3 regions of the Paenibacillus sp. SEL3 genome follow, and region 1 is predicted to be linked to each of the others. Evidence: riboswitches for the same ligand, from Rfam matches in the RefSeq annotation. Region 1 holds a riboswitch; each other region holds the start of a gene.
The links. Region 1 has a riboswitch for cobalamin ahead of metE (5-methyltetrahydropteroyltriglutamate--homocysteine S-methyltransferase). Riboswitches for the same ligand answer to the same signal wherever they lie in the genome.
Positions count from the first base shown of each region.

Region 1 (10,747 bases):
TTCTGTACCTCATTGCTGAATCTATCAACACATCCAATGAGCTGTTACTTCGTCTGGAGCATACCTCCTACACAGACCATCTCACTAATTTAAGCAACAGAAGGCAGCTTGAGTTCTCATTGGAAGAGAAGCTCCCTCAAGCTCGCCAACGTCATGAGCATTTATCCGTACTGGTGTTGGATATTGATCACTTCAAGGAAGTCAACGATACCTACGGACATGCCGCAGGAGATGCAGTGCTGCGCCAGCTTGGACAGATTTTAATGGAAAAATGTCGTCCTAATGATGTAGTCACCCGCAGCGGGGGAGAAGAATTCACCGTACTCTTGCCGAATTGCGCTTTTCGGCAAGCACTTCGCATAGCTAATCAAATTCTTAGCGGAGTAAATCAGTATGAGTTTGTTTTAGCGGACGGGTTTATTCTTAAAGTCACCGTGTCCATCGGCGTGACAACCTTTCCAGGTACCGGGGAAGATATGTCCGGGGCAGCCCTATTGGAGCAGGCAGATAAAGCTCTATACGAAGCTAAAAATGCAGGACGTAACCGGGTTTGCTCATATGAAATATAATTTGAGGCATGACCAATTCATAGAAATAGCCGATACAACCCTCTCTTGAGAGTTGTATCGGCTATTATCATTTTGAATCTTCATTATGATTGCATTTCCCCACCACGAGTGATGTACGCTTGGCAAGCGAAGCCAGCGTATGGGCCCCCCATACTTCCAGCATACGTCGTTCGCTCTCGGCTAAAATTTCGGATACGGCTATCGCCAACTCCTCACAAAAAGGATTGGTTTCCGGTTCATGCATCATACCCGGGAAAATTGGATCACATATTTCAATGGCGTGGTATATATCGGCAAGTGTAATATGGTCGGCCGAACGGGTAAGCACATAGCCTCCCTCACGACCTTCGCGTGCTGCAATCAAATCTGCCTGTACAAGTCGCGTCAGCACCCTGCGCACCAAAGTGACTTCGCAGTCAATGGAACGGGCAATAGAACCGCTGGCACAGAGTTCTCCGTGCTTTTCCAAATAGACAAGCGCCTTTACCGCCACCCCAAGCCATCTGGGCGTTGCGGTGCGTAGTCTTTTTTCACTATTCAAATGAGATGACACCCCTAAGCTGTAGAAACTTCGTTGAATGCATTGTACGTGATGTCAGAAGTAAGTTCAAGCCTGAAAGCCGGAATCCTCTGTAGCATGATCGCCCAAAATAAAATGAGCTAACCGCACTTCCCCGCTCAACAACAGATATACATCACGTATGCCAGAGACTGAATGTACCGCTTCGGAGAGTGTAACCCAAGCTTGTGCCCCTCCTGTATTGCCCACGTTCACACGTGCCACGGCTTCACTATCGGGTGCATCCAAACACAGCTCAATTGTGGCATCACTGCTGTTGCCCGACACGCGGCACTGAACCTCGGTCACACTCACCGTATCCATGTCTACGCCATGAAAGGCAATCCAACCAGAACGTTGAGGTGTGCGCGGACGTACACAGGCCTCCTTTTGCTCCTTGCTTTCATCTAGTACGATGTCGGAGCAATCATCGAAGTTTTCAGCGCGGATACTTCGTCCGGCTTGGCGTGGTGGAATGACTTCGCCTCGAACGTACACAGGGTGCTCCAATCGGATATCCGCTGAGGAAGCACCAGCCAGCAGTGTATATTCACCCGATTCAACGCAATAGCAATCCCGCGTAACATCCCAGATCGCCCAATCCTTCATCCGAATCGTAAAGGAAACCGTTCGCGTCTCACCTGCCTCTAAGCGAATACGTTGAAAACCGCACAATGTCTTCAATGGTCGCTTTACTCGTGAGGCACCAGGCCGTACATAGAGTTGCACAACCTCTTCACCAGCAGCTACGCCCCGATTCGTCACCTCTACCCACACCTGGAGCGTATCCACGGCATCCAGTGCAGCAATAGATGTTACGCTATCCTTCAGGGCATCTGTACGCAGGTCACTATATTCAAAAGGCGAATACGTCAATCCATGGCCAAATGGATACAAGGATTCACCTTCAAAATATTGATAGGTACGACCACCGCGAATAATATCGTAATCTTTGATGTCGCCCAATTGATCCTCGCTCTGAACCCAGGTCATGTTCAAACGCCCCGCTGGCGCGTAATCTCCAAATAACACATCCGCTATTGCCGTACCATGCTCTTGTCCCGCATGAGACGTGTATACGATCGCTGGAATATGCTCCTGAACCCAAGGGATGGCAAATGGATAGCTACCCGTCAGAACCACAATCGTATTCGGATTGACGCGATACACTTCCTCGATAAGCCGTTGCTGGGAAGCTGCCAGTTCCAAGCCTGGGCGGTCATTCTCTTCCTTTCCATTGATGAGCGGGTGATTTCCAACAAATACAATGGCTGTATCTGCCGCTTGCGCAGCGGCTATCGCTTCCGCTAAACCATCTGACACCGTCTCTACCTGGAATGTTGTATGGCTCTGTCCTGAAACTGTCGAGGCTGTCGAGGCGTTACACTCTACAGCGTTAAGTGCGGATTTTTCAGCCTCCACTACCTTTAATGAGCCCTCTGTTCCGGCAATGACTGGTTTTCCATTCCATGTCGTCCACAGATGCTCTCCTTGTCCAACAGGAGTCAGCCCAAAGACCTCTTTGACATACCAGCCATACGCTTCATCAGCTGTCACACGAAGCGTTATTTCATCACTCGTCACGTAAGTACCCAGATGCTCATCATGTAACGTCACACTGCCATAGCCCCAATCCGTCATGGTCAATACCGTTGGGTCTCCATCCTGGGATAGGCGCATCTCACCAGAAGAATCAACTGCGAGCTTCAATCCGTCATTCGCCGCCGTCAAGGTCACGCGATCCTTGGCATCACGGTACACGACGCGTTCCTTCTCGTCCTCACCTTCCAGCTTGGTACGAATCGCCTCCAGCGGTGTAACCCGGTATGGCAGCGTACCGGAATACCAGTCGCGGTACACCTCATTGCCATGCGTACCAATGACCGCTACTTTGCCACACCGGGCAGGGTCCAATGGCAAGAGTTCATGCTCATTTTTAAGCAATACGATCTGCTCCCTCGCCGCACGCAACGACAATTCACGGGCTTGCTCTGTCATGAGAGCTTCCTCTCCGATCGAGGCATAGGGGTTGTCTGCAGCCGGATCAAATTCCCCCAACCGAAAACGGACACGGAACGTATGAAACAATGCCCGATCCAAGTCTTCTTCTTGCAGCGATCCTTGTGCCAAAGCTTCTCGAATCGCCCGCTTGGAGAGCTCCGCATCATCTGTAATGCTGTCAATTCCCGCCCGAATAGATTCGGCCACACCTGGCGTGTGGGAATCGTAATACTGATGATCGTTGACAATCCCCATGACATCACCCGCATCACTTACGACAAAGCCGTCCATCCCCCATTCGTCCCTGACAATATCGTTAACCCCATGATATAACGTAGCAGGCGTTCCATTAATCAGGTTGTAGGAAGTCATCATCGACTGGGCGCCGCCTTCCATAAAAGGCTTCTCAAAGGCTCTTAGGTAATATTCTCGCAGGTTCCGTGGGTCTATACTGGAGGAGCCGCTTCCCCGGTCCACTTCATTGTTGTTACCCAGAAAGTGTTTCAATGTGGCAACCGCTTTCAAATATACCGGATGATCCCCCTGTATTCCCTTGACTAACTCCTTCGACAGTTCTCCCGTCAAATACGGATCTTCGCCGTAAGCTTCCTCATTGCGTCCCCATCTTGGGTCACGCTCCATATCCACCGTAGGTGCCCACAGGGTCAGACCGTTTAATTTAGGATCACGACGATAGTAGACACGCGCCTCATCTGCGATAACAGAGCCGATTTGGCGCATTAATTCCGTATCCCAAGTACATGCCAATCCTACTGGCTGAGGAAATGAAGTCGCCTCACCCAACCATGCTATCCCGTGCGCCGCTTCCGTACCGTGCTTGTAAGCTGCGACTCCCAATCGGTCAATGGCCGGCTGATATTGCAACATGGATTCGATCTTTTCCTCCAAGGTTAGTCGTGACACGAGATCCCGTACACGCTCATCCAGATGAATCTTCGGATCTTGAAATAAATATTCGATATCCGTTGTTTCATGACTCATATCCGTCATCTCCTTATTCCATTTAAGAATATGATGAAAAGGTATATATGAAAGCGTTTTAATATATCATAGCTAAAAAGGAGTATCCCGGCAACAATACCGAAAACATCCTATACTGGATGAAAGAGAGTTGCAGCATAAAGACAAAAAAAGTTGCATTTTACCCTCAATATACAAAGCTAAAAATAATATTTTTTGGTATAATCAGGATATATCATTGAAGGAGGAAGCGCTGATGAAAAATACCGGAATGACAAGGCCCCTGGATCAATTGGGGCGAATTGTACTCCCCAAGGAAATGCGCACCACAATGGATATCAATATCGGTGATTCGCTTGAATTCTTCGTAGACGAAGAAGGATTTGTATTAAGAAAATACACGGGTGTCTCCTGCAAATTTTGCGGCGCGGTGGATCACTTAACTTATTTTCGGGACAGCTTTATCTGCGCTGATTGCATTCAATTATTAAAGACCGATGAAAATGTGCATGCCACAAGCAATGATGCTATCCAGGCTCAAGAACATACCCAGCCGATCCGAAACAACACAACGTGGCAGCCCAAGCAATCCAGAGTGCAGCAAGGTGAAATGGTAAAAAAGCTTCGCAAGCTAATTCAGGATCACCCGAACCTGCCACAAAAAGTGTATGCAGAAATGCTCGATATCTCCCAAGGCCGGGTGTCCCAGTTGAAAAAGTTACTCTAAACCTTCTAAATTCTATATCCCAAAATCATACACAATGTACCGACAACCCTATTCATTTTTTTGTCACAACTTCGATTGCCAGGTATAGAGTAAGGCGCATATCTACGGATGTGCCCCTTACTCTATACCTGGTTTTTTCGTGTCGGCCGCTCTTGCTAATGTGACAATAGTCACATACTCCCGATGTATACGTATATACAATATATAGATCGAAACAATTGGTTATCACTAGATATCATCAATATGTTGTTTTTGTGAAAAATATATATATTTTACTATATGGAGGGTTTTACGATGAAGGTGCTGGAGGAACATCAATTATACGACATCGGCGAGCGGGTCATTGGGGCACAAGATCTGGACATGCTGCGGGAGAATGCAAATTTGAATGGAGAATCGTTCAGCGGCAAAATGAGCAAGCTTGGGTCCGAGTATGCCAAATGGTATGCGCGCCTGCGGGTACTTCCGCCTGAACTGACGAACGCGATTGATCACGGATATGTATATGTTCACGATTTGGACCAATACGCACTCGGAACTACGAATTGTATCTTTATCCCTTTTGGCCGGTTACTACAAGACGGATTCAATACAGGCAATGGCTCTGTACGCACACCGCAAACGATTATGTCCGCCATGGCACTAGTTGCCATCATATTCCAGTCTCAGCAAAATAGCCAATTCGGAGGTGTCTCCGCCAATAAAATAGATTGGGACCTTGCCCCATACGTTGCCCGGTCCTTCCGCAAGCATCTGCGCAAGGGACTTCGGCTGTTCGAGGAAGAGATAGAATCTAGTCTGACTGACGATGAACTACATATGGCCAATCCCCATTTGCAAGAAGCCTGCCCTCGTTCATACGCATTCGCTCGCGAAGAGACGGAGACGGAAACCCGACAGGCTGCTGAATCGCTCATTCATAACCTGAACACCATGAGCAGTCGCGCGGGTGGACAGATTCCATTCACTTCACTGAATTACGGAATGTGCACGTCTGCTGAGGGACGGCTTGTTACTCAATCGCTGCTGGAGGCCACGATTCGCGGCTTGGGTAGCGGGGAAACTCCTATTTTTCCACAGCATATTTTCCAATGCAAAGAGGGAATCAATCAGGTAGAAGGCGACGTCAATTATGATTTGTTCTTACGGGCGGTAGAATGCTCTAGCAGACGGATGTATCCCAATTTTGTGAATGTGGATGCCACCTTCAACCTGCCTTTTTACCGTGCTGATGACCCGGATACCATTATAGCGACAATGGGTTGCCGTACCCGCACCATTTCTGACCGTTTCGGTAGAAATCGGCAGAGTGGCAAGGGAAATCTCTCTTTCAATACCATTAATCTGGTGCGGCTTGGCATTGAGTATGGTATTTGCACAGGCAAACGCCTGACACCTGACCGTGATCGCTTTGATGCGAGACTAGAAGAAGTTATGCGCATTGCGGTGGATGGCTTAATCCATCGCTATCAAATCCAGACCAGCCAGCCGGCCAAAGCCTCGGACTTTATGATGCGCGAAGGGGTATGGGAAGGTGGAGAACAACTAGAGCCAGATGATAAGGTGGGAAGCATACTAAAACACGGTACGCTTTCGATCGGATTCATCGGACTGGCTGAGTGCATGAAGGCACTATACGGGAAACACCACGGGGAGGATGATTTCGTATACCGAGAGGCACAGCGAATCATTACTTCTATGCGCGTGTATTGCGATCGAATGAGTGAATATCACAATTTGAATATTACATTGTTCGCTACGCCTGCCGAAGGTCTGTCGGGCAAGTTCACCTTGCTGGATCAACGTGATTTCGGGATTATTCCTGAGGTAAATGATCGAGAATATTACACGAATTCTTTTCATATTCCCGTGTATTACACGCTCCCGGCTGCTCGTAAAATCAGCTTGGAAGCTCCGTTCCATAACCTATGCAACGCTGGTGCGATATCATACATTGAGCTGGACGGTAATGCGCGGAATAACCCGGATGCGTTTCTTAAAATTGTTCAATACGCGCTGCATCAGAATATCGGCTACTTCTCCATCAACCATCCGGTGGATCGTTGTACGGAATGCGGTTATGAAGGAATTATCGGGACAAGCTGCCCCCAATGTGGCACAGATGAGGAGCACACACACTTTCAGCGCTTACGTCGGGTAACCGGATATCTGACAGGAGATTATACCGTTCGCTTTAATGCTGCAAAACAGGCAGAAGTTCGAGATCGGGTGAAACATAAGTGAATTTGTGTGGCTACATTCCGGAATCTCTGAACGAAGGATACGGCCTGCGCACCGTCGTGTTCATTAGCGGTTGCCGTCATGCCTGTCCCGGATGCTTTAATCCAGCGTCGTGGAGCTTCCGTGCAGGTGAGCCATTCACACCCCAACGACAACAGGAAGTCATTCGTGACATCATGGATAATCCGTTGTTGGATGGACTGACTCTCTGCGGGGGAGACCCGTTTTTCTCAGCAGCAGAATGCTCGCAATTTGTGCGCGACTTCCGTGCGGCCTGTCCCGACCGAACCGTGTGGGCTTACACTGGCTTTGTCTATGAAGATCTACTCACAGATCAGGAGCGACAGGAGCTAGCACTTTTGTGCGATGTGATTGTGGATGGTCGCTTTGTAGAACAGCAAAAGGACCTGACCCTTCCCTTCCGGGGCAGCCGCAACCAGCGTCTGGTAGATGTAAAAGCCAGCATTCAGGCAGGTTACACCGTTTCATTGACTTAAGGCGAAGGTTACTCGGCAAATGCTATATCTAATCTAGGACAAGTCTCCATCATGGATGAGGCTTGTCTTTTTTTTGCATATCCCTAACAGATTCCATTGCAGTTTCTATCGCAGTTTCTATCGCAGTTTCTATTGCGCATCCTGCAAGTTTCACTTATGATGGTGAACAAGTATACGAGTGCATAATTATTCGTCATACCTTAACCGCATAGCTTGGAGATAGGTGTCTGTTCTATTCAGATCAGGCTTAAAAGGGAAGCCGGTGCAAATCCGGCACGGTCCCGCCACTGTAAACGGGGAACTTTCAGCTGTTCATACAACCACTGGTCCACAGACCGGGAAGGGATGCTGAGAGTCATGATCCGTAAGTCAGGAGACCTGCCTATTTTAACAACATCGCAAGTACCTACGGAAGATAGGGAGGTGTTAAGAGCAGTCGCCGTATTTTTGATTTTTTAATCACGGAGGCATTCTTTCCCCTACTTATTTTTAACTCTGGGGGGAAGAATGCCTTTTTTGGTACGTAAAAATAAAACAGCCACCCACTAGGAGGAAAAGTACATGTCCGTCATTGAATGGCCTGAATTGTCCGGCTTAATTAGCAGTAATCTGGGATATCCGCGTATCGGCGAAAACCGGGAATGGAAGAAAGCACTGGAACGCTTCTGGAACGGCAGTATTAGCGAAAGCGAACTGCAAACGGAAATGAAAAGATTACGGTTGGAGCATCTGAGCAAGCAGCGTGACAAGGGGATTGATCGCATTCCTGTCGGAGACTTCTCCTATTATGATCACATGCTGGATACATCTGTGATGTTTGGCCTCGTACCCGAACGGTTCAACCATCGTCCCGCAGGTCCGATTCCTCTGTCCGTGTATTTCGGGATCGCTCGTGGACAGAAGGGAGCAACCGCCAGTGAAATGACCAAATGGATGAACACCAATTATCACTACATCGTTCCTGAATTGGCAAACGCAGTCCCGGTGTTCACTGAAAATAAACCTTTACGGGCTTATCGTGAAGCAAAACAAGAGCTAGGCATTGATGGGAAACCGGTCCTCATCGGCCCCTATTCATTCGTTACCCTTTCCAAAGGCTATGATCGCAAGGAGCTTGCTTCTATTATAAGAACCTTCCTGCCTTTATACACCCGTGTCCTGTCTGAACTAGCAGCAGAAGGTGTTCAGTGGGTCCAAATCGATGAACCTGTCCTGACCACCTCATTCCCAGTAGAGGATCTGGACATTATTCAGGAAGTCTATGAAGCTTTGGCCCAAGCTGCGCCCTCTTTAAATATAATGCTGCAAACTTACTTTGGCAGCCTGGACCATTATGAGCGTCTGTCCGCACTTCCGGTACAGGGACTGGGTCTTGATTTTGTGTATGATGATGGCGAAAATCTCCAGCATATATTGCAGCATGGTTTCCCTAAAGGAAAAACGCTGGGCGCTGGGGTCATTGACGGGCGCAATATATGGCGCAGCGACCTTAACGCTGTGGCTATCCTGCTGGGTCAGTTAGCAGAACAGACCACTGCCGAGCAGCTTATCGTACAGCCATCATGCAGTCTGCTGCATGTGCCAGTCAGTCTGGAAGCAGAGCACAAGCTGGATCGAGAACTGGTGCAAGCGCTGGCTTTTGCCGATGAAAAGCTTGAGGAAATCGCCGTCCTGACGGCTGCACTTGGCAAACACGATCCATCCGCACTCACCAAGCTTGGACAAAGTGCAGATGCGGTAGCCCGTTTCAACAGCTCAGCGGCACGCGTACAAACAGCTGACGATCTGGCTGACTTGCTGGCAAAGGAGCCTCTAACACGCAGCGTTCCTTTCGCCGAGCGTCGTGAGATTCAGCAAAATAAGCTGAAGTTGCCTCCACTGCCTACGACGACCATTGGTAGCTTCCCGCAAACCGCCGAGATCCGCAAGGCCCGCCTGCACTATCGCAAAGGAGAATGGTCTGCCGAGCAATACCGGACGTTCATCCAACAGCAAATCAAGGAATGGATTGATATTCAGGAGGACATTGGCATTGACGTGCTTGTACACGGGGAATTTGAGCGGACCGATATGGTTGAATTTTTTGGCGAAAAGCTGAATGGCTTTGCTTTTACACAAAACGGATGGGTGCAGTCCTACGGCTCCCGCTGTGTCAAACCGCCGATTATATACGGAGACGTCTCCTTCGATCAGCCCATGACTGTGGAAGAAACGGCATTCGCTCAATCGTTAACTTCCAAGCCTGTTAAGGGAATGCTTACAGGCCCTGTGACCATTTTGAACTGGTCTTTTGAACGCAATGATATTCCGCGTAGCCAAGTTGCTTTACAATTGGCTCTGGCATTACGGGCAGAGGTAGAGGCACTGGAACAAGCGGGCATCAGCATGATTCAGGTCGATGAACCCGCAATTCGTGAAGGGCTTCCGCTGAAAAAAGAACAACAGCAAGCCTATCTGGATTGGGCAGTTCAAGCCTTCCTTGTGACCACGGCCACCGTTGAACCTGCGACCCAAATCCATACGCATATGTGCTATTCCGAATTTCAGCATATGATTCAGTCCATCTCCGACATGGATGCCGACGTTATATCTATTGAAACTTCGCGAAGCTACGGAGAACTGATTGTCAGCTTTGAAGATCAGGTATACGACAAAGGCATCGGTCTGGGCGTGTACGATATCCACAGTCCGCGCATCCCCGATGTATCTGAAATGCTAAGCATGATCCAGCGTGCCCTGCGCGTACTGCCATCAGATTTGTTCTGGGTTAATCCGGATTGTGGTCTGAAAACCCGCACCAAAGAGGAATCTGTCGCCGCCTTGCGACAAATGGTACAAGCGGCTCAAGCAGCCCGGGCTGCATTGGCTGTATCCAACTAATTTTTTATCGTTTCGAATCACGCCTTCATTTTCAACATATTCTGTTCCCCTTTCCGGTCCTTTCTGCTAAAAGCCCGGGAAGGGGATTTATTCTAGGTCATATAATGTATAAGCGCCTTGAATATGCTTCATTTTCATCTGCTTCATATGTACGCCTAAGCCATGTTCTCGATCCCAGGAACAACTAAAATTCAAATACAGTTCATCCTTTGCCGATGAGTCGGAAATCAATATAGACATAAGCTGTATTCGATTCAACAATTGTTCCGGCCGCTCCACATAAGGCGCATAT
Region 1 covers NZ_CM137725.1:2,773,819-2,784,565, forward strand. The annotation lists gene ACYCS5_RS12860 (GGDEF domain-containing protein) at 1-569, shown strand, start outside; gene ACYCS5_RS12865 (Rrf2 family transcriptional regulator) at 637-1,110, opposite strand; gene ACYCS5_RS12870 (glycoside hydrolase family 3 C-terminal domain-containing protein) at 1,177-4,131, opposite strand; gene ACYCS5_RS12875 (AbrB/MazE/SpoVT family DNA-binding domain-containing protein) at 4,367-4,837, shown strand; gene ACYCS5_RS12880 (anaerobic ribonucleoside triphosphate reductase) at 5,132-7,081, shown strand; gene nrdG (anaerobic ribonucleoside-triphosphate reductase activating protein) at 7,078-7,575, shown strand; cobalamin riboswitch at 7,780-7,975, shown strand; gene metE (5-methyltetrahydropteroyltriglutamate--homocysteine S-methyltransferase) at 8,137-10,455, shown strand; gene ACYCS5_RS12895 (DUF6985 domain-containing protein) at 10,543-10,747, opposite strand, start outside.

Region 2 (10,747 bases), 220 kb from region 1:
ATTCGGGGGTCGGCGGTTGGATGCCCAAACCGAGGAAAGACAACGCAGAAATATCCATGATCGCCCAGCCCATTTCCAGCGTACCAATGACCACAATCGGCCGCAGCACATTCGGAATAATATGCCGCCGGATAATGGCTCCTGAGGAGGACCCGCTGATCCTTGCGGCAGCTATAAAATTCCGTTCTTTCAGACTGACGACCATATTGCGGCACATTCTGGCATAATACACCCACTGCACCATCATTAATGCAAGCAGCACCTGCATGAGGCCCGGTCCAAAAATACCGACAATGCCCAGCACAAGCACCAAATTCGGAAACGCCATAATACCTTCACAAAACCGCATCAGCACACTATCGACCCAGCCGCCCACATAACCCGCAAGCGACCCGACCACAACGCCGATGCTAAGCGAGGACAGGAAAATTAAGGTTGCAAAGCCTAGCGAAATCCGTGCGCCATACAGCAACCGGGATAAATTGCACCGACCCAAATGATCGGTTCCCAACCAGTACTCTTTGGAAGGTCCCTCCAGCTTGTGCAGTAAACTGACTTTAACCGGATCATGGGGAGCCAGCCAAGGAGCTAGCGCCATAATAATAAAAAGAGCAGCCAGTACGACAGAGCAGACCACGATTACCTTTTGACCTTTGAACATTGTACGCAATCTTATCATCACTGCTCTGCTCGTCCCTTCGATGAAATACGGGGGTCCATATACAAATGCACCAGATCAACGAGCAAATTGCATACGATGAACAGGCATGCCGCCAAAAACACATAGCATTGTATGACGGGAATATCCCGGTTAAAAATCGCCTCCACAAAATAACGGCCAAACCCGGGCCATGAAAACACCTGCTCCACAATAATCGTTCCGGTCAAAAGTTTGCCCAGGTTCATACCCATACTTGTAATCAGTGGAGCAATGGCAATTTTCAGTACATGCTTGAGCATGATCACCCACTCACGGATTCCTCTAGTTCTCGCATACTGCACATACGTTTCCTGAAGCTGCTCCAACACACTGGAACGCAGCAGGCGCGTATATAAAGCAATCAGAACCAGCGACAGGGTTAACGTGGGCAGCACCAGATGCTGCCACGTTCCTCGCCCCTCTACAGGGAGCCAATCCAATCGAACAGAGAAAAAGAAGATTAACAAATATCCCAGCCAGAACTGGGGAATAGACGCCCCAAAATATGAAATCCCTCGACTAAGCATGTCGATCCAGCCATTTTTACGCATCGCTGCTAGCACGCCCAACGGGATACTCACTAGAATAGATAGCACCATACTGCTCACAGCCAATTCAAAAGTGGCGGGCAGCCGAACTTTGACCTCATCCCATACCGGCTTGTTGGTCAGATACGAAGTACCAAAGTCCAATTGACTGATTCTTTGAAGTGTATGCATATACTGCGTCAGCAAAGGCTGATCCAGCCCGAACTCATGTCTTTTCTGCTCCAGAATCTCTGGAGTAGGATAAATATGAGCAGCACTCAAATAGGCCTCGGCCGGATCAACTGGTGAAATATGAATCAGTGCAAAGGTAACGAGGGTGGCAAAGAGAACAATAGGAATGACCGCTACCATTCGCTTCCCGATATAGCTGATCATAAGTTGTCCTCCTATCCTGTAAACGAACGTTACCCTTCAGTTTTAACTACTTCCCGATTTCAAGCCCACCAAACGGATTTTCATCCCGATTGGCCGGGAATACAAAGTTCGTAATCTTTTTCTGATACACTGCCGTTTTCTTAATATACGAAATAGGCACAATGGCAGATTGCTCCTGAAGCGTCTTCAGAATCGAAGCATACAGCTCTTGGCGCTTGGTTTCATCTGTCGATGAGAGCGCCTCGTGTACTTGCTGATCCAGATCTTTCTTCATGGGAAGGGCGCTCAGCGTCTCGGAAATTCCGAAGCTCTTCTTGGCAATGACGTTAATAAAGGAATGCGGATCATAAGGCGCACCATAGTTATACCAGAAGTACAGATCAAACTGGTTGGATCTAAGGCGCTTAATTTGAACCGTCAGCTCCAGTCCGGTCAGGTTCACTTTGACACCCAGTTCTCCCCATTCGGCCTGAATGGTTTCAGCCATCGCCTTTTGGATTGGATCGGTTTTATCAAAAATCAGCTCAAAATCCAGCTGTTGTCCGTCTTTTTCCCGTACTGTACCGCCTGCGGGCAGCTTCCAGCCAGCCTCATCCAGCAACGCTTTGGATTTTTCCACATCATAGCCAACAGGCTGTAGGTTTACATTCGTATACGGATAGTTTTTGGATAAAACCGTATCCGCTTTTTCCTCCAGCCCTGAAGTCACACCTTCCACCATTGCCTGCTTGTTAAAGCCATGCTGGAGGGCCAGACGTACCCGAAGGTCTGCCAGCTTGGGATTGGACGAGTTGAGCAACAGACTTCTTGTTCCGACAGGCTCGGACAGCGTGGTAACATACTGATTCGTGTCGCGAAGCTGTTTGAAGGCATCCAGACTAATGACACCCTCTCCATAAATCAGATCCAGGTCGCCTTTTTCAAAGGCCATCACACGGGTTTCGCCATCGGGAATGATTTTGACCGTAATTTTATCCACCTTCGGTGCAGTACCCCAATAGTTCGGATTACGCTTAAAGGTTGCATACTCATCTTGCTTGTATTCATCCAGCATCCAAGGTCCTGTACCTACAGGTTTCTTGATTCCTTTGGACGTATCTCCATCATCCGGGAACCCAGCTTCACCCAGAAAACGGAACGGACGAACGACAGACAAATCCTGAAGCACTGGGTAGTATGGCTCTTTGAGCGTCATTCGGAAAGTGCTGTCATCTACAGCTTCAGTTTTGTCGAGAACGCCTACTATACCAAGCCAGCTGTGTGTTTTCTCATTTTTCATGATAGCGTCAAAGTTCTTTTTGACAATGGCCGCATTAAATAGTGTCCCATCCGAAAATTTTACACCTTTGCGCAGCTTAAACGTATATGTCTTACCGTCCTTGGAAATAGTCCAGGATTCAGCCAAAGCAGGTTCCAGCTTGCCTCCTTGCTTGTAGCTGACTAACGGCTCATAAACCATGGATTGTGCAAAAAGTTGGGAAGGATTGTATACATGAGGATTCATCGTGCCAATGTCACGCGGCCACGATAGCGTGATCGACTTTTCATTGGCAGCTCCGTCAGTAGAGGTGGATGCAGGTATGTTCTCCTGCTTTGCGCAGCCCAAAACAACGGATAATAAGAGGAGCGCCACCAACATAAGGGTAGCAGTCTTGCGGTGTCGAACGGACATCAATGTATTTCCCCTTTTCTATATATGTGATAATGATTATCATAATCATATTTAGAATAGGTATCACGCTCAATTTTGTCAACACTATTCGACAAGCAACCCTCTTATTTCTTTTAAATTTGTAGAATGAGGATTTTGAAAAACCCTAAACTTATGGCTTAATTCGCCAACGTTTGAAACAGAGTACGCGTGTACTCATGCTGTAACAAGTCTTCATCCCATTCCCTAAATATTTCCACAATCTCCCCCTGAACCATGACGGCAACCCGGTCACAAAACTGACGAGTAGATGGGAGATCGTGAGTGATAAATAGGTAGGACAACTGACGTTCCACCTGCATTCTCTTGAGCATGTCCAGTACAGAAGACTGCGTTGTCGTATCCAGATTGGCGATCGATTCATCGAACAAGATAATATTTGGCTCCACCGCCAAAGCTCGGGCAATACATACCCGCTGCTTTTGCCCGCCACTCAGCTGAGCTGGGTATTTTTCCAGACTGTCAGCCTCTAATCCTACCGATTCCAATAGAGACAGACAAATATCCAGCGCCTGCGGCTTTCGCTCAGGGAAATAGTTGTGGATTGGCTCCATTAAAATATCTCGAATGGTCATACGGGGATGCAGCGAGGAGGACGAATCCTGTGCAACCAACTGGATTCGCTTGTACAGCTGAACATCCTTCATCTTTCCGGTGTGAATGGGCTGTTCATCCAGCCAAATCTCTCCTGAGGTCAACGACTCCAGCCCCAGAATACATTGTGCCAGCGTGCTTTTGCCACTTCCACTTTCTCCAACCAGTCCAAGACATTCTCCTTGTCGTAGCTCCAGACTCACCTTCTTCACGGCCTGTTCGCTATCTTGCGTGCTGAACCAACCTTTTCTCCGTTTGCGGACAGGGTATGTTTTGGTCACATTCTTCAATTCCAGCATCACTGGTGCATCCTTCCTTCCAGGCTCATCTCCAACACTCGATCTGCTATGCGACTCATACCTTGGCGATCATGTGAGATCAACAATATGGTGAGATCAAAGTCTTCTCTCAACTGTCGCAGCAATGCCAAGACCTTGTCGCGGTTGATCACATCCAGCGCCGTAGTAGGCTCGTCGGCAATAAAGAGGCTCGGACCGGAGCTTAGCATGGCAGCCAGTAGCACCCTTTGACACATGCCTCCACTTAGTTCAAAAGGATATGACGACAAAATATGCTCAGGATCTGCAAACCCTACCTTGCAGAGCAGAGAGCGCAAATAGGCCTCCCGCACTGGAGTAGCGCCTCCTCTGGCTATTTCAGAGGCACGGCTCAGCACCTGCCGCATCCGTGACAGCACGCTCAGTGGATGGACTTGCTGTGATGCAGTGTGGGATGGGGTAGCATCAGCGTGCCCCAGCTCCATCTGGTCTTGCGGCATCCAACGCCGCCCGTGCAGTCTAAGCGTATCCATCAGCTGGGCGCGGACAGTCCGGATCGGGTTTAACCCGCTCAGCGATTGTTGAATGAGCAGGGCAATATCCTCTCGGCGCAGCCTTTGCCAGCGCCGTTCCTGGAACGGGAGAATGTCTTCCCCGTTATAGTAGATACGCCCATGCGTAACACCGATACCTGGCTCCAGCATGCCTGCGATTGCGTGAGCGGTCAGGCTCTTGCCGCATCCGCTCGGTCCAGTCAGGACCACAATCTCCCCTGAATATATGGAAAAGCTCACATCACGCAGCAGTGGTTTGCTCCCACTTCTGCTTGCTCCTACGCCTGTGCGGCAGATTTCCAAATGTTCCACGTGTAACAACGGTTTTCGACCTGCCACTTGTTCTATCGTATCCTTGCCCCCAAGGGCTGTTTGATCCTCCACTATTTGGCCGCCTCCTTTTCCGAAAAGCGGTCACCCAAAAGCTGGCAGGCAAGTACGAATAGCATAATCGCCAAGCCTGGGAAAATCATGACATGCGGAGCCACCTGAAAATATGAGGTGGCATCATGCAGCATCACGCCCCACTCTGGCTTAGGCGGCTGTACCCCCAGTCCAAGAAAGGACAGCCCAGCGATCATCAGCACCACGCGTCCGATATCCCATACCGCATAAACCAACAACTGCGGCAACGCTTGTGGCAATACATAACGACTCAGTATACGTACGTGTGAATTGCCGGATAAACGGGCATACCGAACGTAGTCCTCCTGACAAGCTTTTTGAACCAGACTACGGATATATCGGACATAGCCCGCCCACCGTACCGCAATAATGGCAAGGGTCATGTTAACAAAACCCGGACCCAAAATACCGACAATTGCCACTGTTAAAATAATATCAGGAAAAGCCAGTACGCCGTCGATTCCCCGCATGACCAGCTGGTCCACGCGTCCGCGCACATAACCAATAAGCAACCCTATAGGCAGACTGAAGCACAACGTAGCTACAGTAATTGCACATGCGATTAGCACGCTCGTCCGAATCCCGTAAATGAGCCGTGACAGCACATCCCGACCCAGATGATCCGTACCGAAAGGGTATTTCCGACTAGGTGGTGCCAGGCGGTTCAAAAGGTCCACTTGGAGAGGATCATGAGGAGCGACCCATGGAGCTAATAACCCAAGCAGCACGATCAGACCAAACAGTAAGCCCCCTGCCAGCAAGCCTCCTTTAAAGGGAAGCCGTATCTTTTTCATTTTCAGCTTCCTCCTTAACGCAAACGTAGCCTCGGATCTATCGCCGTCTGGACCACATCCACCAAACACTGAACTCCTACAATTAAAAATACGGCGAAAATAACATACCCCTGAATCACCGGATAATCTCGCTGTGTAATCGCATCTATAAAATACTTGCCCAACCCCGGCCATGAAAAAATGGTCTCTACAATCACATTACCTGCCAGCATAAATGATAGATTGGTACCTAGCAGTGTAATTATAGGCAGAACCGCATGCCTAAATATCTCAAAAAACAGGATATGCAAACGTGAAAAGCCTCGAGCCTTCGCTGCTTTCACAAAATTCCGGTCACCCAGCTCCAGCATTTGAGCGCGCAGTACGCGTGCTTGCACAGCTCCCAAACCTGCGCCAAGAGTCAGCGCTGGGAGCACTAGATGTGTCCAGTCCTCCCTTCCCATGGATGGGAGCCAGCCCAAGCGAACGGAGAATAGATAGATCAACAGAAAACCAAACCAAAAAGAGGGGATCGACGATCCCAGCAGGGCGAACAGCCTGCCCAGACGATCCAGTGGGCCGCTGATTTTTAGCGAGGCAGCCAGCCCCAGCCCCAGCGTAAGCACCGTCATGACGGCGAAGCCCGCAGCAGCTAGCTCCACAGTAGCAGGAAGTCTGTTCCACAGTTCGGCTAGCACCGACTCCTTGGATACATACGAAGTGCCCCAATGCCCTGTGAACACATCCCGCAGCCAGTTCACATATTGAATATGAAGCGGTTCGTTTAAGCCCAGTTCCTTTCGTAGCGTCGTCAACGCCTCCTCAGAGGCAGGGATATTATGCGCGGTGAGCAAAATGGTAGCAGGGTCTCCAGGGGCCAGCCGCATCAGTACAAAAGTCAGCGTGGACACCACGAATACAATGATAAGCAGCTGCGCCACACGTTCCAGTATAAAACGAATCATAGGATACGCAGCTCGTTATTCCGCAATATCGGATTGCGCTGTAATGTAGTAATACTCGATCGGATGGGGTGTAAAACCCTCCACCCCTTTTTTCACACCAAACACATTATCAGGATGCACAATGAACGACTGTGGCAAATCCGTATTGATGATATCCAGCGCTTGTAGTGTCACAGCATTACGCTGCGCTGTATCCTTCGCCAGCTTCAAGCTGTTCAGAATACTCTCTAGCGGTTTGGAACTATAACGGCTTACATTGGCTTCGCTTTTCGAAGAATAAAACATGTCCATAAAATATTGCGGCTCTCCTGTATGAGCAGTAAGCATACTGTACATAGCAAAGTCCCAATCGTTTTTGGTCAACGCCTCGTCGATATTTTCCACCTTGCGAATCTTGACCTGGATTCCCTCTTTCAGCAATTGGCTTTGGATGACCTCAGCCATAACAGAGAGCTCCGGACGCTGAGGGAAAGTCAGCAGCGTAACCTCGAACGGCTTGCCTTGCTTAGTCCATGTCCCTTGGGCGTCCTTCTGCCAGCCATCCTTCGTCAACAGTTGCTCTGCCGTTCCGTCCAGCGCTTTACGCTCAACTTTACCGAAGGGAAGAATGCTCGGGAACGGGCTGCTTGCCTCCGTACCGAAGCCCCTCATGACGGCGCTCACAATCGATGCGCGTGGAATCAGGCTGTCCACCACCTTACGGTTCGCCGCATCCTTGAATACTGGCGATTCCATATTGTACACGATCATATGGGTGCGCAAGGACGGAGCTGACAGTACTTGTAACTTGTCGTTCTTTTTCAGTACCTCTGCGTTATCAACCGGAATATCCGTCGCTACGTCCACCTCGCCGGATTGCAGCGCCATCAGGCGCGAATTCCCGTCCGTAATGAACTTCATCGTCGCTTCAGCTAATCGTGCCTTCTCGCCCCAATATCCGTCATAACGCTCTACGACCAAGGATTGGTCCTTGTTGAACGCTTTGACTTTAAAGGCGCCTGTCATCGCTGGGTAACTCTGTTCATCTTTCATCGATGCCACATCCAGTACAATCGTCGATGGATCAGCTAGATTAGACACCAACGCCGCATTCGGCTGGTTTGTCGTGATCTTCAAGGCCAGCGGGCCGCTTACATCAATGGACTTCACATTCAGTAAATCCTTCGCCAGATGGCTTTTCTCAATAGAGCGTAACAAAGACGCTTTTACACTTGCTGCATCCATACTTTTTCCATTATGAAAAGTGACTTTATCCTGCAAGCTGAACGTCCAAACTGTAGGGCTATCCTGCTTCCACTCCTTTGCCAGCCAAGCCACAGGCTCCAGCTTTTCATTCAAACGTACCAGTGTCTCACCTGCACCGGATCGCATCACATCCCAGCTATTATCTCCATGCGGGTCAACGCCTGACGGTTTCCATGTATACGCCATTACCAGCTTTTTATCTGTCGCTGTTTGTTGTGCTGACGCGTTTTCACCCTTGCCGGAGCTATCCGACGTCCTATTGCTGGCACATCCCGAAAGAGCCATAACTGCCAGCAGCAGCATCACCCCTGTACATATCAACCATGAACGCCTACTACGACTGCTTATCATTCGATGAATCCCCCTCTATCTTGTAAAATCGCATAAACCTAACGCAAAACGCGAAAAAAGCATTCCAGACCACTTAATTAGCAGTCAGAAATGCCTTCAATATAAAATGTCAGAACTCACCTCGAAGCCAACTCCAAAAACATAGAAGGGATCAGATCGGTTTCAGACATTCCGTATGCAGCACGCCTAACCACCTCCCCAGCATCCCGTGGGTCTGACAGTGATGTCAAAACAGGCAGGTCTCCTGACTCCAGGCGTATCTTTCAGGCCTTCCCGGTTCTTCACAATTCCAGTGGCTGTTCTGAAAGCTCCAGCAGTATCCTGCTGATGCCTGTATACAGTGGCGGGCCCGTGTCGGAATCAACCGAACTTCCCTTTTAAGTGAACATGCTCAACAACTATGTACATCGTCTCTACGAAACCCCATACATAGAGTTGTCCGGCTCACACCTGTTTTCTTCCTTTATTTCTTTTCATTACGATCTTATTTTGTTGTCACAGGCTTGTCAATAAAGGCTGCACAATAATTTAAATTTGAACGATAAGGTAGAAACAAGACATAACCTCCAATTGCGTGCACGCAATTGAAGTGTTAAAATTAGGTATAGAGTAAACCACCGTGTCCGTATACTAAAAAGAGTCTTCGCCGCGCCAACGGCAAAGACTCTTAGGACTTGAAAGGCTGTGGATCACCACCACGGCGCGCTGCATAACTAAATGTCAATGCAAACGAAACCCACCGTTAGGGGCCAACCTAATTACGCGGTGGGTTTTCGCTTGTTCCGAAATTTTCGACGTAGCCAGCGATAAAGTTTACGAATACTAAACGCCAGGCTTAGTAACGTAACCATCCAACGCAACACATCGTAGCACGACACAAGGTTGACCATCGGCTTCACCCCCTTTCGGGAAGCTGCACCGTGGTCCGAAAACATCCACCACTATTCAAAATCCATAAGGTAAATTATACCATGATATCGCCCGCTGCTCTAGCAAATTCTTCTAGTAAGTAAACTGGAAAACGCACCAAATTAGAGCTACCCATTTCATTCCGCAGTTTATCTATATATCCCCAGACAGCAAGGGGATCTACTATCTGGATAACCCCATGCCAAACAGCCGGAAAAGAGGCATACGTCCTCTCTCCGGCTATCTTTATTTATTTCTAATCATCAAACCTTCTGTGGAACCTCCTGAACCGTCACGCTTTTGACCGATTCCCCTTGTTTTCTCGTCAAAACGATGTTCAAGACAATCGCTGTAATCGAGCCCGAAACAATACCATTTTGCAACAACATTTTGGCAAAGCTCGGCAGCTGGTCGAACATTTGTGGCAGAACGGCAGAACCTAGGCCCACAGCAATACTGCATGCTGCGATCAGCAGATTGCTTTCCTTTCGCAGATCCACTTCTGACAAAATAGACATGCCTGATGCAGCGACCGAGCCAAACATGACGATCATCGCCCCGCCCAGCACAGCGTTAGGAATCACTGTCGTTAAAGCAGCCAGCTTAGGCAGCAAACCGAGAACAACCATGATACCGCCCGCAGCAAAAATAACGTTCCGCGATTTGACGCGTGTGAGCGAGATCAGACCCACATTTTGCGAGAAGGCTGTATAAGGAAACGCGTTAAAAATACCCCCAAGCATAATCGCAAGTCCTTCCGAACGGAGTCCATTGACGATCTGCTTTTGCTCTACCTTTTGATCAATCGCCTTGCCTACTGCCAGATAAACACCCGTAGACTCGACCATGCTGACAATATTGACGATAATCATCGTACAAACTGCCATAATGCTAAACTCTGGCTTACCAAAATAAAATGGCTGCGCAACACTCACCCATGACGCATCTGCCACGGGAGCAAAATGCACCATTCCCATCGCATAAGCAACCACCGTGCCTGCAAACAGACCGATGAGCACGGAAATCGAGCGCATAAAGCCCTTTGCCAACCGATTCACAAGCAGAATAACCAATAATGTAACCAGCGCCAGCAGCAAATTACGCGGCTGTCCAAAATCCGCGCTGCCCTGGCCACCTGCTACATTGTTCATCGCCACCGGAATAAGGGATAGACCGATAATTGTAACGACCGAACCCGTAACGACCGTCGGGAAAAAGCGTAGCAGCTTGCCATACAGCGGTGCCGCAAGCACCACGAATATACCAGACAAAATAATGGCACCGTACGCTGTCGCCAAATTTGAGGTCGAAGCAATCGCGATGATAGGCCCTACTGCCG
Region 2 covers NZ_CM137725.1:2,995,517-3,006,263, forward strand. The annotation lists gene nikC (nickel ABC transporter permease subunit NikC) at 1-679, opposite strand, end outside; gene nikB (nickel ABC transporter permease subunit NikB) at 679-1,623, opposite strand; gene nikA (nickel ABC transporter substrate-binding protein) at 1,670-3,295, opposite strand; gene ACYCS5_RS13880 (ABC transporter ATP-binding protein) at 3,454-4,230, opposite strand; gene ACYCS5_RS13885 (ATP-binding cassette domain-containing protein) at 4,227-5,144, opposite strand; gene ACYCS5_RS13890 (ABC transporter permease) at 5,144-5,959, opposite strand; gene nikB (nickel ABC transporter permease) at 5,974-6,903, opposite strand; gene ACYCS5_RS13900 (ABC transporter substrate-binding protein) at 6,919-8,499, opposite strand; cobalamin riboswitch at 8,717-8,914, opposite strand; gene ACYCS5_RS13905 (nucleobase:cation symporter-2 family protein) at 9,672-10,747, opposite strand, start outside.
Region 2: another riboswitch for cobalamin. It lies ahead of ACYCS5_RS13900 (ABC transporter substrate-binding protein); the one in region 1 lies ahead of metE (5-methyltetrahydropteroyltriglutamate--homocysteine S-methyltransferase).

Region 3 (10,747 bases), 1.9 Mb from region 1:
TTCAGCTCATGGAGCAGGTAGATGTTTTGTTCCTCGGGCAGCCGAATAATCCAAATGGCGTCCAATATAGTGAGCAGGAGCTGTGCGAGCTGGCAGAGGCGGCTGGCACAACGGGTACTGTGCTGGTGGTGGATGAAGCATTCATTGATTTTATTCCGCTGGAACGGCGAATCTCACTGCTGCCTGTGCTGGATCGCTATCCTCATGTGATTTTGATCCGGTCAATGACCAAATTTTATGCCATTCCTGGCCTACGATTGGGTTATGCGATTGCTCATCCGGACTATATCCGGCGAATGACGGCCAAACAGGTGACCTGGAGTGTGAATGGGTTAGCGTTGCTGGCTGGGGAGGCATGTCTGAAAAGTGGGCAAGCATATGAGCGCCGAACACAGGAGCTGATTGCTGCGGAGCGCAACCGTCTGTTGACCGGCTTGGCGGAATGGGGCTGCGGTGTCGTTCCCGGCGAAGCCAATTACGTGCTGGCAAGGGCGCCGGGTACGTGGAGCGCATCAGCTATTCAGCAGGCGCTTGGACAACGCGGAATCCTTATACGTAGCTGTGCTATGTATCCGGGACTGACGACGAGCCATTTTCGGATTGCAGTCAAGGATGCAGAAGCCAATAACAGGCTGCTATCTGTATTGGGTGAAGTGCTGGAGGAGGAGGAGCGGCGTGACAGTTAGCTTGATTATCCTGGCAGCCTATCTATTGGACAGGCTGATCGGTGACCCGAGGTGGTTGCCGCATCCAGTCATCGGTATGGGACATGCCATTTCAGCATTGGAAAAAGTGATTCGCTGCCAGGTCCGAAGTGACCGAGGGCTGAAACGTGCAGGTATACTGCTTCCACTCATTGTGGCGGGAGGCTCCTTTGCGCTCGCCTGGGCGCTGTTGCAATTGCTTGCCTGGATTCATCCGTGGTTATCTGTCGGCGCAGAAATAGTGCTGATTGCGACCACGATTGCTTCCAAAGGACTAAAGGATGCAGGAATGGCAGTCTACCGAGCGTTGCAGGCGGATGACCTGGCTGTGGCACGGCGGGAGCTGGGCATGATAGTCGGGCGGGATACGCAGCAACTTGATAAGCCTGAGATTGTACGCGGTACGGTTGAAACGGTCGCTGAAAATATCGTGGACGCGATTATTTCCCCGCTTTTTTATGCCTTGATCGGGGGAGCACCCTTGGCGCTGGCTTATCGTGCTGTGAATACGCTCGATTCCATGGTTGGGTACAAAAATGAAGAGTATCTGCATTTAGGCTGGGCTTCAGCACGTCTAGATGATGTGGCTAACTACATTCCAGCACGCCTGACAGCGGCAATGCTTGTGATAGCGGCGTGGATGTACAAACGAGATGCTGCAAGAAGCTGGCGCACAGTCAAGCGAGACGCTCGTCTGCACCCAAGTCCGAACAGTGGCTTCCCGGAATCGGCTGTTGCTGGTGCATTGGGGATTCGTCTTGGAGGATATAATGTGTATCATGGCGTGCGCTCCTTTCGTGCATACATGGGGGATTGGATACGACCGCTAGAGTCGAAAGATATACGGCATACGATCCAGCTGATGTTCGCCGTGTCCAGTATGTTTGTAGGATTGTGTTTGTTAGGAGCCGCAGGTTGTTTTGCCTTGGGATGGGTGCGGTGAGGGTGAGGAGTGACACGCTGAATAATGATCGAGCAGGAAGTGACATTTCTTGAAACAAGATATAGCAGCAAAAAGGACAGTAGAATACGCACAAAGACCGAACTCACAGGAGGATAAGGTGCCGTATGATGCTAAAGAAGATCTGCATTGGGATATGGAGCTCGTGTTAGTTCGTCACGGCACAACCTTATGGAACAAGGAACGTCGATATCTGGGACACTCCGACTTAGGTTTGCTACCGGGGGCAGAGCAGGAATTAAAGCCTTTGCAGGAAAAATTGCAAGGTCAGTCCTTTGCTCGAATCTATTGCAGCGACTTAATGCGATGTCGCCAGACCTTGCAGATCATTGTGCCGGAATCAGAGTTGACGTCTGGGCGTTCCCTATCTACTATGCCTCCTATGATGGAACCATGTCTGCGAGAGCTTCATTTTGGCGAGTGGGATGGAAAAACGTATGACATGCTCAAGGATGTGTCGTTGTATCGGGCTTGGATTGATGAGCCGCAACGGATCACCCCACCTGGTGGAGAGTCTTGGACAGATTTTGTAAATCGTCTGCGCAAATTTCTTGACTCTCTGTATGAATGGCGTGTTGCTATGGAAGTTCAACCCATGGATTTGACTGCTACGTCGCCCTCTGTTTTGGTCGTTACGCATGGTGGCGTAATTCGTCAGCTAGCTTGCATGCTGATACCGGGCCATGATTTTTGGAGTCTGAATCCGAAGCCGGGAGAAGCATTAAGGATTCAATTGAGGCTGGCAGGACCGCACAATTACATAGCGGAAATGCTTCCTCATTAGGTTAGACACCAGCGGATAAAGAGGCTGTTTGGGTTGTAAGCCGCCTCATTTTAACCTATAATCATCAAGTAAAAGAACGGCTTGACTACCACTACATCAAATATCCAGCAGACGAGGTCGGCGCAGCGTGATGAAACTATGGTTTCCCTCCCTGCGCTGTTAAAAGGGAAGTCGGTGTGAATCCGGCGCGGTCCCGCCACTGTAAATGGAAACATGCCCGTTAGTCCTCTTTATATGTTACTAAGCATATGAAAGAATTTCAGGACATGTATTTTACCATAAGTCAGGATACCTGCCCGTCCGCCTGTCACCATAATCCTTCGAGGAAAGGATGACGTGTTCGCAGTGACTGTCCATGCGGAAAGAAGCTGCCGCCTGCGCACGATCTGCGCTAACGTGACCCCTGTGTCCTGATATGAGGATGCGGGGGTTTTTGATAGGAAAAGAAGGCTAGATTTAGAAGATATCTGATGATGTTCAAGTAACGCTCTTAACGATTTATTTATGAAGGGGTGCAAATCATGGCAGGAAAAAAAATAAAGGTGTGGACAACAGGTCTATTGGCTCTGATTTTGGCAGTTGTGCTGAGTGCATGTGGCGCTAATGGAAAAAATGCAGAAAATAAAGAGGGTCAGGCTTCTTCACAGCAGCCGGGACAGGCAGTAAACGCACAAGAGCCTCCGGGCAAAACGGTTTACCCGCTCACAGTTAAAGATGCAACAGGACAGGAATTTACATTCAAAAAAGCGCCGGATAAAATCGTTTCCGTCTCCCCGGCAGAAACCGAGGCGTTGTTCGCCATTGGGCTGGATAAGGAAATTGTCGGCGTCTCCGACTACTCTGATTACCCGGAAGCAGCTACGAAAAAGCCTAAAGTGGGCGGTATTATGAAACCGAACGAAGAGGCGATCATTGCTGCGAACCCGGAAGTCGTTTTTGCAGGGATATCACTTAGTGAACAGGCTACGACCAAGCTGCGCGACATGGGAATTATGATTTTTAAAACGGAACCGAAGACAGTGGAAGATGTCATGGCTAACATCGAATTGTATGGGAAAATCACCGATCATCAGAGAGAAGCAAGAGCGGTGACTGACAAGATGAGAGCAGATGTAGCAGAAGTAAAAGAAGGAATTAAAAATATCGGTAAAGGGCAGAAGCTGCGGGTATACGTCGAGTTTTCACCAGGCTGGACAGTGGGTAAAGGCGAGTTTATGGACGAGCTGATTACGTTGGCGGGCGGCGAAAATGTAGGTGCCACGCAGAAGGGGTGGTACCAAATCAGTGAGGAAAATATTATTGCTGCGAACCCTGACGTGATTTTGTACAGCAAAAGTGTCAAGGACGACAAAACGGGCCAGACGCTCGGTGATATCATTAAAGCTCGCAGTGGATGGGATCAAATATCGGCTGTTCGCCACAACCGGGTATTTGCCGTGGATGATAATTTGATCAGTCGTCCGGGTCCACGCGTAACGGAAGGTCTCAAGGAAGTGGCCAAGGGCGTGTATCCTGAAATTTTCAAATGAACCGTAAACTGATCGGCTTTGGAGGGACAGGTCTTGTCCTGCTGTTGCTGACGCTGCTGCTCTGTCTTGGCATCGGCTCGGCCAAGCTTCCGGTCAGCCAAATCACGGGCATTCTGGTTAACCACCTACCGTGGTTAGGCGATACGTTTACACCGGATTGGAATACATCCTCAGAGCAGATTATTTTGAAGGTCAGATTGCCACGAGTGTTACTGGGAATGTTGGTAGGAGCAGCGCTGGCGCTGGCGGGAGCCGGATTTCAGGGTGTGCTGCGTAATCCTTTGGCTGATCCGTATACACTGGGGGTATCCTCGGGGGCTTCGGTAGGAGCGGCAGTACTGATTTATTGGGGCCTTCAATTTTCATTTGTTGGCATATGGACGCTGCCGCTAGTGGCATTTACGACCGGAATGCTTACGCTGTGGATGGTGCTGACGTTGGCACGGGAAGGTGGGAAAATTCCGACACAAAGTCTCATTTTGTCGGGTGTGGTGATGCAATCCTTTCTGGGAGCGGTTGTTTCCTTTCTGACAGCCATGTCGAAGGAGACGGTCAATGAAATATTGTACTGGACGATGGGAAGTCTTAGTCTGCGCGGTTGGTCATATACAGGAATCCTTTTACCTTATGTGGTCATAGGGCTGGTATTTCTATGGAACCGGGCACGTGTGCTGAATATTTTGGCTTTGGGTGAACGTCAGGCGGCGCACATGGGAGTTCATGTAGATGCGACGAAGCTATCTGTTCTGATTATTTCCACGCTGCTGACAGCAGCCGCTGTCTCGGTGTGTGGCGTGATTGGCTTTGTTGGACTCGTTGTACCGCATATCATTCGTCTGGTGACAGGTCCTGATTACCGTATGATTGTTCCATTATCTGCGCTCGGCGGAGCTGTTTTTATGGCTTGGGCAGATACGGCGGCTCGCACATTGTTAGCCCCCACAGAAATTCCTCTGGGCGTGATGACGGCCTTTGTTGGGGCACCGTTCTTCGCATATCTCCTGTACCGAAACAAGAAGCTGCGCAGGGGGGGACTGCTGTGACAGAACAAAGTGAATCACAGAAGGTGCGTGATCGGGCATTAGAGGTAGTGGGTCTGACACGTGCCTATGGAGAGTTCCATGCTTTAAAAAATATAAGCTGGAGCGTCGACGAAGGAACTTGGTGGGGGATTATTGGTCCGAACGGCAGTGGAAAATCGACCTTGTTGCATTTGCTTTCCGGTGTAGATCAGCCAACTTCGGGAAACGTTCATATCTATGGCAAAAAGGTCGGTAGCTACAGCAGGAAAGAGCTTTCCCGACTCATAGCCGTACTCCAACAGGAAGGGCTTCCTCCCGTGGGATACACCGTCAGGGAAGTCGTAGAAATGGGACGTTTTCCCCATCAGGACTGGCTAGGCAGGGAAAAGGGTGTTGATGTGGAGGCGATCGCGGATCGCGTGCTGGAGCGATTGGGTCTTACCACGCTGGCGGACAGAGCATTAGACCGTTTGAGTGGGGGACAGCGACAGCGTGTAGCTTTGGCAAAAGTAATGGTGCAGGAGCCACGAATATTGCTGCTGGACGAGCCTACGACCTATCTGGACTTGCGCTATCAGCTTGAATTTATGGAACTGCTGGCAGATTGGCGCCAAGAAACGGGTGTGACGATCATTGCGGTCTTGCATGATCTTAACTTGACAGCCCAATTTTGCGAAGATTTGCTTGTACTCAAGGATGGAATGGTTGAAGGATTGGGAGCTTCATCGAAGTTATTAACTGAGGATCGGATTCGACGAGTATACGGTGTTGAGCCTGTGATGCTTCCGCATCCTGATAGCGGTGTGCCGCAGCTCTTGCTGCGCAGGAGCGCTTCGGATACAGCAGATTAAATAAACGATGAAACACACTTAAAAAGAGCAGGGAGTGGAAGGTATGAACGACAAGCTGCGTCAGCTGATCGATAGCATTGCCCAGCCGGATGGGGTGGCGGCCTCGGCAGCTTCAGCCCATTTGGACCAATTAACAAAGCCACCGGGAAGTCTTGGAAAGTTGGAAAGTGTGGTCATTCAGCTAGCAGGAATTACAGGAGTGGATAAGCCTGAATTCGATCGTAAAACGGTTATGGTCATGGCTGCGGATCACGGGGTGTGTGAAGAGGGAGTCAGTGCCTTTCCGGCTGAGGTTACACAGCAAATGCTGTATAACATGCTGTCAGGTGGCGCAGCAATTAATGTGCTGGCACGCCATGCGGGCGCAGATGTCAAGGTGGTAGATGTTGGCGTGAATGCGGATGTCGCTCACGCGAATCTGGTGGACCGAAAGGTACGCATGGGTACTTCGAATATAGCTAAAGGGCCAGCGATGCTGCGTACGGAAGCGGAACAGGCGATTTTGGCCGGAGCTGGAGCTGTAATAGAAGCGGTCAAAGGTGGCACACGGCTATTCGTTACTGGAGAGCTGGGCATCGGGAATACCACAGCCAGCGCTGCGGTCGTATGTGCTCTTACCGGGCTAGAGCCGGAAGTTATCGTAGGCCGGGGAACGGGTGTAAATATGGCTGGGCTTACCCGCAAAATAGCGGTTGTCTGCCGCGCATTGGACGTGAACCAGCCAGATGCAAATGATGCGCTCGACGTGCTCACTAAGGTCGGCGGTCTGGAGATTGCCGCCTTGGCAGGAGTCATCCTCGGCGCAGCCGCACATCGCTGTCCAGTCGTGTTGGACGGCTTTATTTCCGGCGCAGCTGCCCTCGCAGCGCGTGCACTTGCGCCTGCAAGCGCTGCGTACATGCTCGCTTCGCACGCCTCGGACGAGCGCGGGCACGCGGCGGTGCTCCGCGAGCTCAAGCTGGAGCCCATGCTTCATTTGGACATGCGGCTCGGGGAGGGCACAGGTGGTGCGCTTAGCTTGCACCTGATTGATGCGGCGTGCCGCATTATGCGCGAAATGGCGACCTTTGCCGATGCAGGCGTATCGGACGGTCAGGGAGCCGCGCAGCGATGAAAGCGCTCGTGACCGGCGGGGCACGCAGCGGGAAAAGCGGCTTTGCCGAGCGATTATGCATGTCGCGCGCGCCTGGCGCCTGCTACATTGCAACGGCGCAAGCCTACGACATGGAGATGAAGGAGCGCATCGCCCTTCATCGGGTCCAGCGCGAGTCTGCCGGGTACGACTGGCAGACGCTGGAGGAAGCGCAGGCGCTGCCGGAGCTGCTGCGACGGCTTGGCGGCGATCAAGCGTCGCAGCCATCACCCGCGCCTATGGTGTTAGTCGACTGCCTGACCCTGTGGCTGTCGAACGTGCTGCTGGCCGCAGGCGAGGACGGCGAAGCTGCGTCCAAAGTTGCCATTAATGAACTGACGGCAGCTGTGGAGCAGTATCCGGGGCAGCTTGTCATCGTGACCAACGAGGTTGGTGACGGCATTGTGCCCGAATATCCGCTTGGTCGGCTGTATCGGGATTTGAGTGGGGTTATGAATCAGCGGATTGCCCGTCTTTGTGATGAAGTATTTTTGGTGACGGCGGGTATTCCCGTAGAACTCAAACGGCTGGAATATAAGCTATGAGCCGCGAACGTCAGGCTGTTGCTGCTGCTTTTCAATTTTTAACGCGTCTTCCGGTGAAGGCTGAACTAGACTTTTCCCCGGATTTGCTTAAACGCAGTGCAAGTTATTATCCGCTGGTGGGAGTGGTCATTGGCATCATCGTCTGGGGCTTTGCGGCGCTTGCTTCTATGGTGCTGCCGCCGTTGCCGTGTGCGATTCTTACTCTTGTTGTCTGGGTTTGGTTGACGGGTGGATTGCATTTGGACGGGTGGATGGATGCGGCTGATGCCTTGTTCAGCTACCGATCCCGTGAACGGATGCTGGAGATTATGAAGGATAGCCGTGTAGGGGCAATGGGCGTTATTGCTTGTGTGTTGCTGCTCATGCTCAAGGCTTCTTTGCTATATACGGTGCTGGTTGAACGGAATGTGTCTGGCTTGCTGCTGCTTCCGATGGTTTGGAGCCGCTGGTTTATGGTACATGCGATGAAGCGCTGGCCTAAAGCCCGTAATGATGATGGACTGGCTGCGCGTTTTGCTGATATGAGTGGTGGCCGCGTAGGGTTGGCCGTATTCTGGGCTGTATTAGTGACCCTGAGTGCTGCCGTAGGACAATATCTTCTGGCAGGTTTGGCTACAGCAACAAGGGATACTGGGAATCTGTCGTTGGCAGGATCATGCTTACAAACCTTGCTTTCATATTCTGAAAGCCTTCCAATCTCGATAGGTTTTGTGTTGATTCCGCTCTTGGCTTACGGTGTTGGAACCTTCACGGCAAACCGTATTAACCGCCGCTTGGGTGGACTTACGGGAGATATATACGGAACTTTAAACGAATTGCTGGAGACTGTTTTATTGTTGTTTATTGTCATTTTGTACGGGTTGTGACCAGATTTGAAATGAATTCGTTAAAGGGGAAGAGGCAATTGTCAACTTTCGAACCGTCCTGCACGAGCCCGGCAGCCGTATTGATGCTTCAAGGAACAGCGTCGGATGTGGGCAAAAGCGTGGTGACGACTGCGCTTTGCCGTATTTTTACGCAGGACGGATATCGTCCAGCACCATTTAAGTCGCAAAATATGGCGTTAAACTCTTATGTTACCGAAGACGGCAAGGAAATTGGACGCGCTCAGGGGGTGCAGGCTGAGGCCTGCGGTATTGAGGCCACGACCGACATGAATCCGATTCTGATTAAGCCGGTCAAAGATATGCACTCACAAATTGTTGTACACGGTGTACCTTATGCCTATATGAGCGCCTCCGATTACCGGAAGGATTTTTTGCCAAAAGCCAAACAGACCGTTATGGATGCTCTGAATCGGTTGCGCGATACCTATGATATTGTCCTTATGGAAGGGGCAGGCAGCCCGGCAGAGATTAATTTGAAGGACCGCGATATCGTAAATATGAATCTGGCAGGTTGGGCGGATGCTCCAGTGTTGCTTATTTCAGATATCGACCGGGGCGGTGTTTTTGCCTCTCTCGTAGGAACTATCGAGTTGCTGGAACCCCATGAAGTACAACGTATCCGCGGATTTATCATTAACAAATTCAGAGGTGATCTGTCTCTGCTGCAACCGGGATTAGACTGGCTGGAGGAACGGACAGGCATTCCTGTACTCGGTGTATTGCCCTATCTACCAGACATTCGCATTGAAGCAGAGGATTCGGTAGTACTGGATAAGAAGCCCAAGCAATCTGCAAAGGATAAAGAACTGGATATTGCAGTGATACGATATCCACGGATTTCCAATTTTACGGACACGGATGCTCTGGCCGCAGAGCCGGATGTGAGTGTTCGTTATGTCACAGAAGCCGGACAGTTGGGTGTACCGGACGCCATTATCTTACCGGGGACCAAAGACACCATTGGAGACCTGTTGGAATTGCGTGAGAGAGGTCTGGAGAAAGACATTCGGCAGGCTATGAATACCGGCTGCACACAGCTAGTTGGCATTTGTGGAGGTTACCAGATGCTGGGTACAGCGCTAGCTGATTCCGAAGCCGTCGAATCTGGGTTGCCGCAGCAGGCAGAGGGGTTAGGTTGGCTGGCTCTGTCCACGACCTTTTTGAAGGAAAAGCAAACCGTACGCGTACAAGGAACCCTGTCTAATCATTGTCCGCTTTTGCTTGGCACTGCGCCTGATTCGGGTTATGCCTCCAAGCCAAGTATTGAAGGTTATGAAATACATATGGGCGTTACGGAGTATGTTACGGAACCATACGCACCTACAGGTAGAACTTTAAACCTAAGCGAAATGAAAAGGTTATTCCATATCCGGCGTGGCGAAGGAACAGCTTTTGAGGAAGGCTGGGGTACGACAGACGGTAAAGTATGGGGAACCTATTTGCACGGTGTGTTTGATAATGACCGTTTTCGCCGATGCTGGCTGGATGGATTGCGACAAGCCAAGGGCTTGGCACCTTTAGAAAGCACTTTTACTGTACGTGAAGCCAAGGAACGAGAGTTTGACCGTGTCGCAGAGGTGGTTCGGGCTCATTTAGATATGGAGCAAATTTATCGTATGATGGGAATGAATTCATAAACTTCATAAAATGATTATTTAAATCGCTCTTAAAAATAAAGAGGTATCTCTACAGCCATTTTCATGACTGAGAGATACCTCTTTTTATTCAGGATTTTGCAAAATCCTCTATGGTATCGGCTTACGTAATTTTAAATTTTTGGACAGCCTTTTGCAGCTCGGTTGCTTGTTTGCTTAATTGGCGAACAACCTCGCTGTGGCTTTCCATTTCATTCAGTTGCTCATCGGCATTTAAACCGATTTCCTGAATCATATGCTGTGCATTGGCAGCGATGAGAGCTGTCTCTTCCACGGAAGCAGATACTTCTTCCGAGCTGGCGGATACTTGTTCCGTTGCTGCAGATACCGTTTGAATCGTAGCATTGATCTTTTGCATAAGCTCACTTAGCTGGTTAAAGGCTGAGCTCGCTTGTTGAACCATTTCCGTTCCCGAATGAATTTCACGGCTCACCTGGGTCACAGAGTCCACAGATTGTTGCGATACTTCTTGAATGGTAACCAAATAGTCGGAAATTTCTTGTGTGGCTTCTTTAGATTGCTCCGCAAGCTTGCGCACTTCTCCGGCTACTACGGCGAAGCCCCGTCCATGTTCGCCCGCACGAGCAGCTTCAATGGAGGCATTCAGGGACAACATTTGAATTTGCTTCGTAATATCGAAAATAGCCGAAACGATACTGCCAATGGCTTCTGAGCGC
Region 3 covers NZ_CM137725.1:4,715,050-4,725,796, forward strand. The annotation lists gene cobD (threonine-phosphate decarboxylase CobD) at 1-686, shown strand, start outside; gene cbiB (adenosylcobinamide-phosphate synthase CbiB) at 676-1,647, shown strand; gene ACYCS5_RS21730 (histidine phosphatase family protein) at 1,697-2,449, shown strand; cobalamin riboswitch at 2,572-2,763, shown strand; gene ACYCS5_RS21735 (ABC transporter substrate-binding protein) at 2,971-3,978, shown strand; gene ACYCS5_RS21740 (FecCD family ABC transporter permease) at 3,975-5,021, shown strand; gene ACYCS5_RS21745 (ABC transporter ATP-binding protein) at 5,018-5,851, shown strand; gene cobT (nicotinate-nucleotide--dimethylbenzimidazole phosphoribosyltransferase) at 5,895-6,965, shown strand; gene cobU (bifunctional adenosylcobinamide kinase/adenosylcobinamide-phosphate guanylyltransferase) at 6,962-7,528, shown strand; gene cobS (adenosylcobinamide-GDP ribazoletransferase) at 7,525-8,394, shown strand; gene ACYCS5_RS21765 (cobyric acid synthase) at 8,433-10,052, shown strand; gene ACYCS5_RS21770 (methyl-accepting chemotaxis protein) at 10,174-10,747, opposite strand, start outside.
Region 3: another riboswitch for cobalamin. It lies ahead of ACYCS5_RS21735 (ABC transporter substrate-binding protein); the one in region 1 lies ahead of metE (5-methyltetrahydropteroyltriglutamate--homocysteine S-methyltransferase).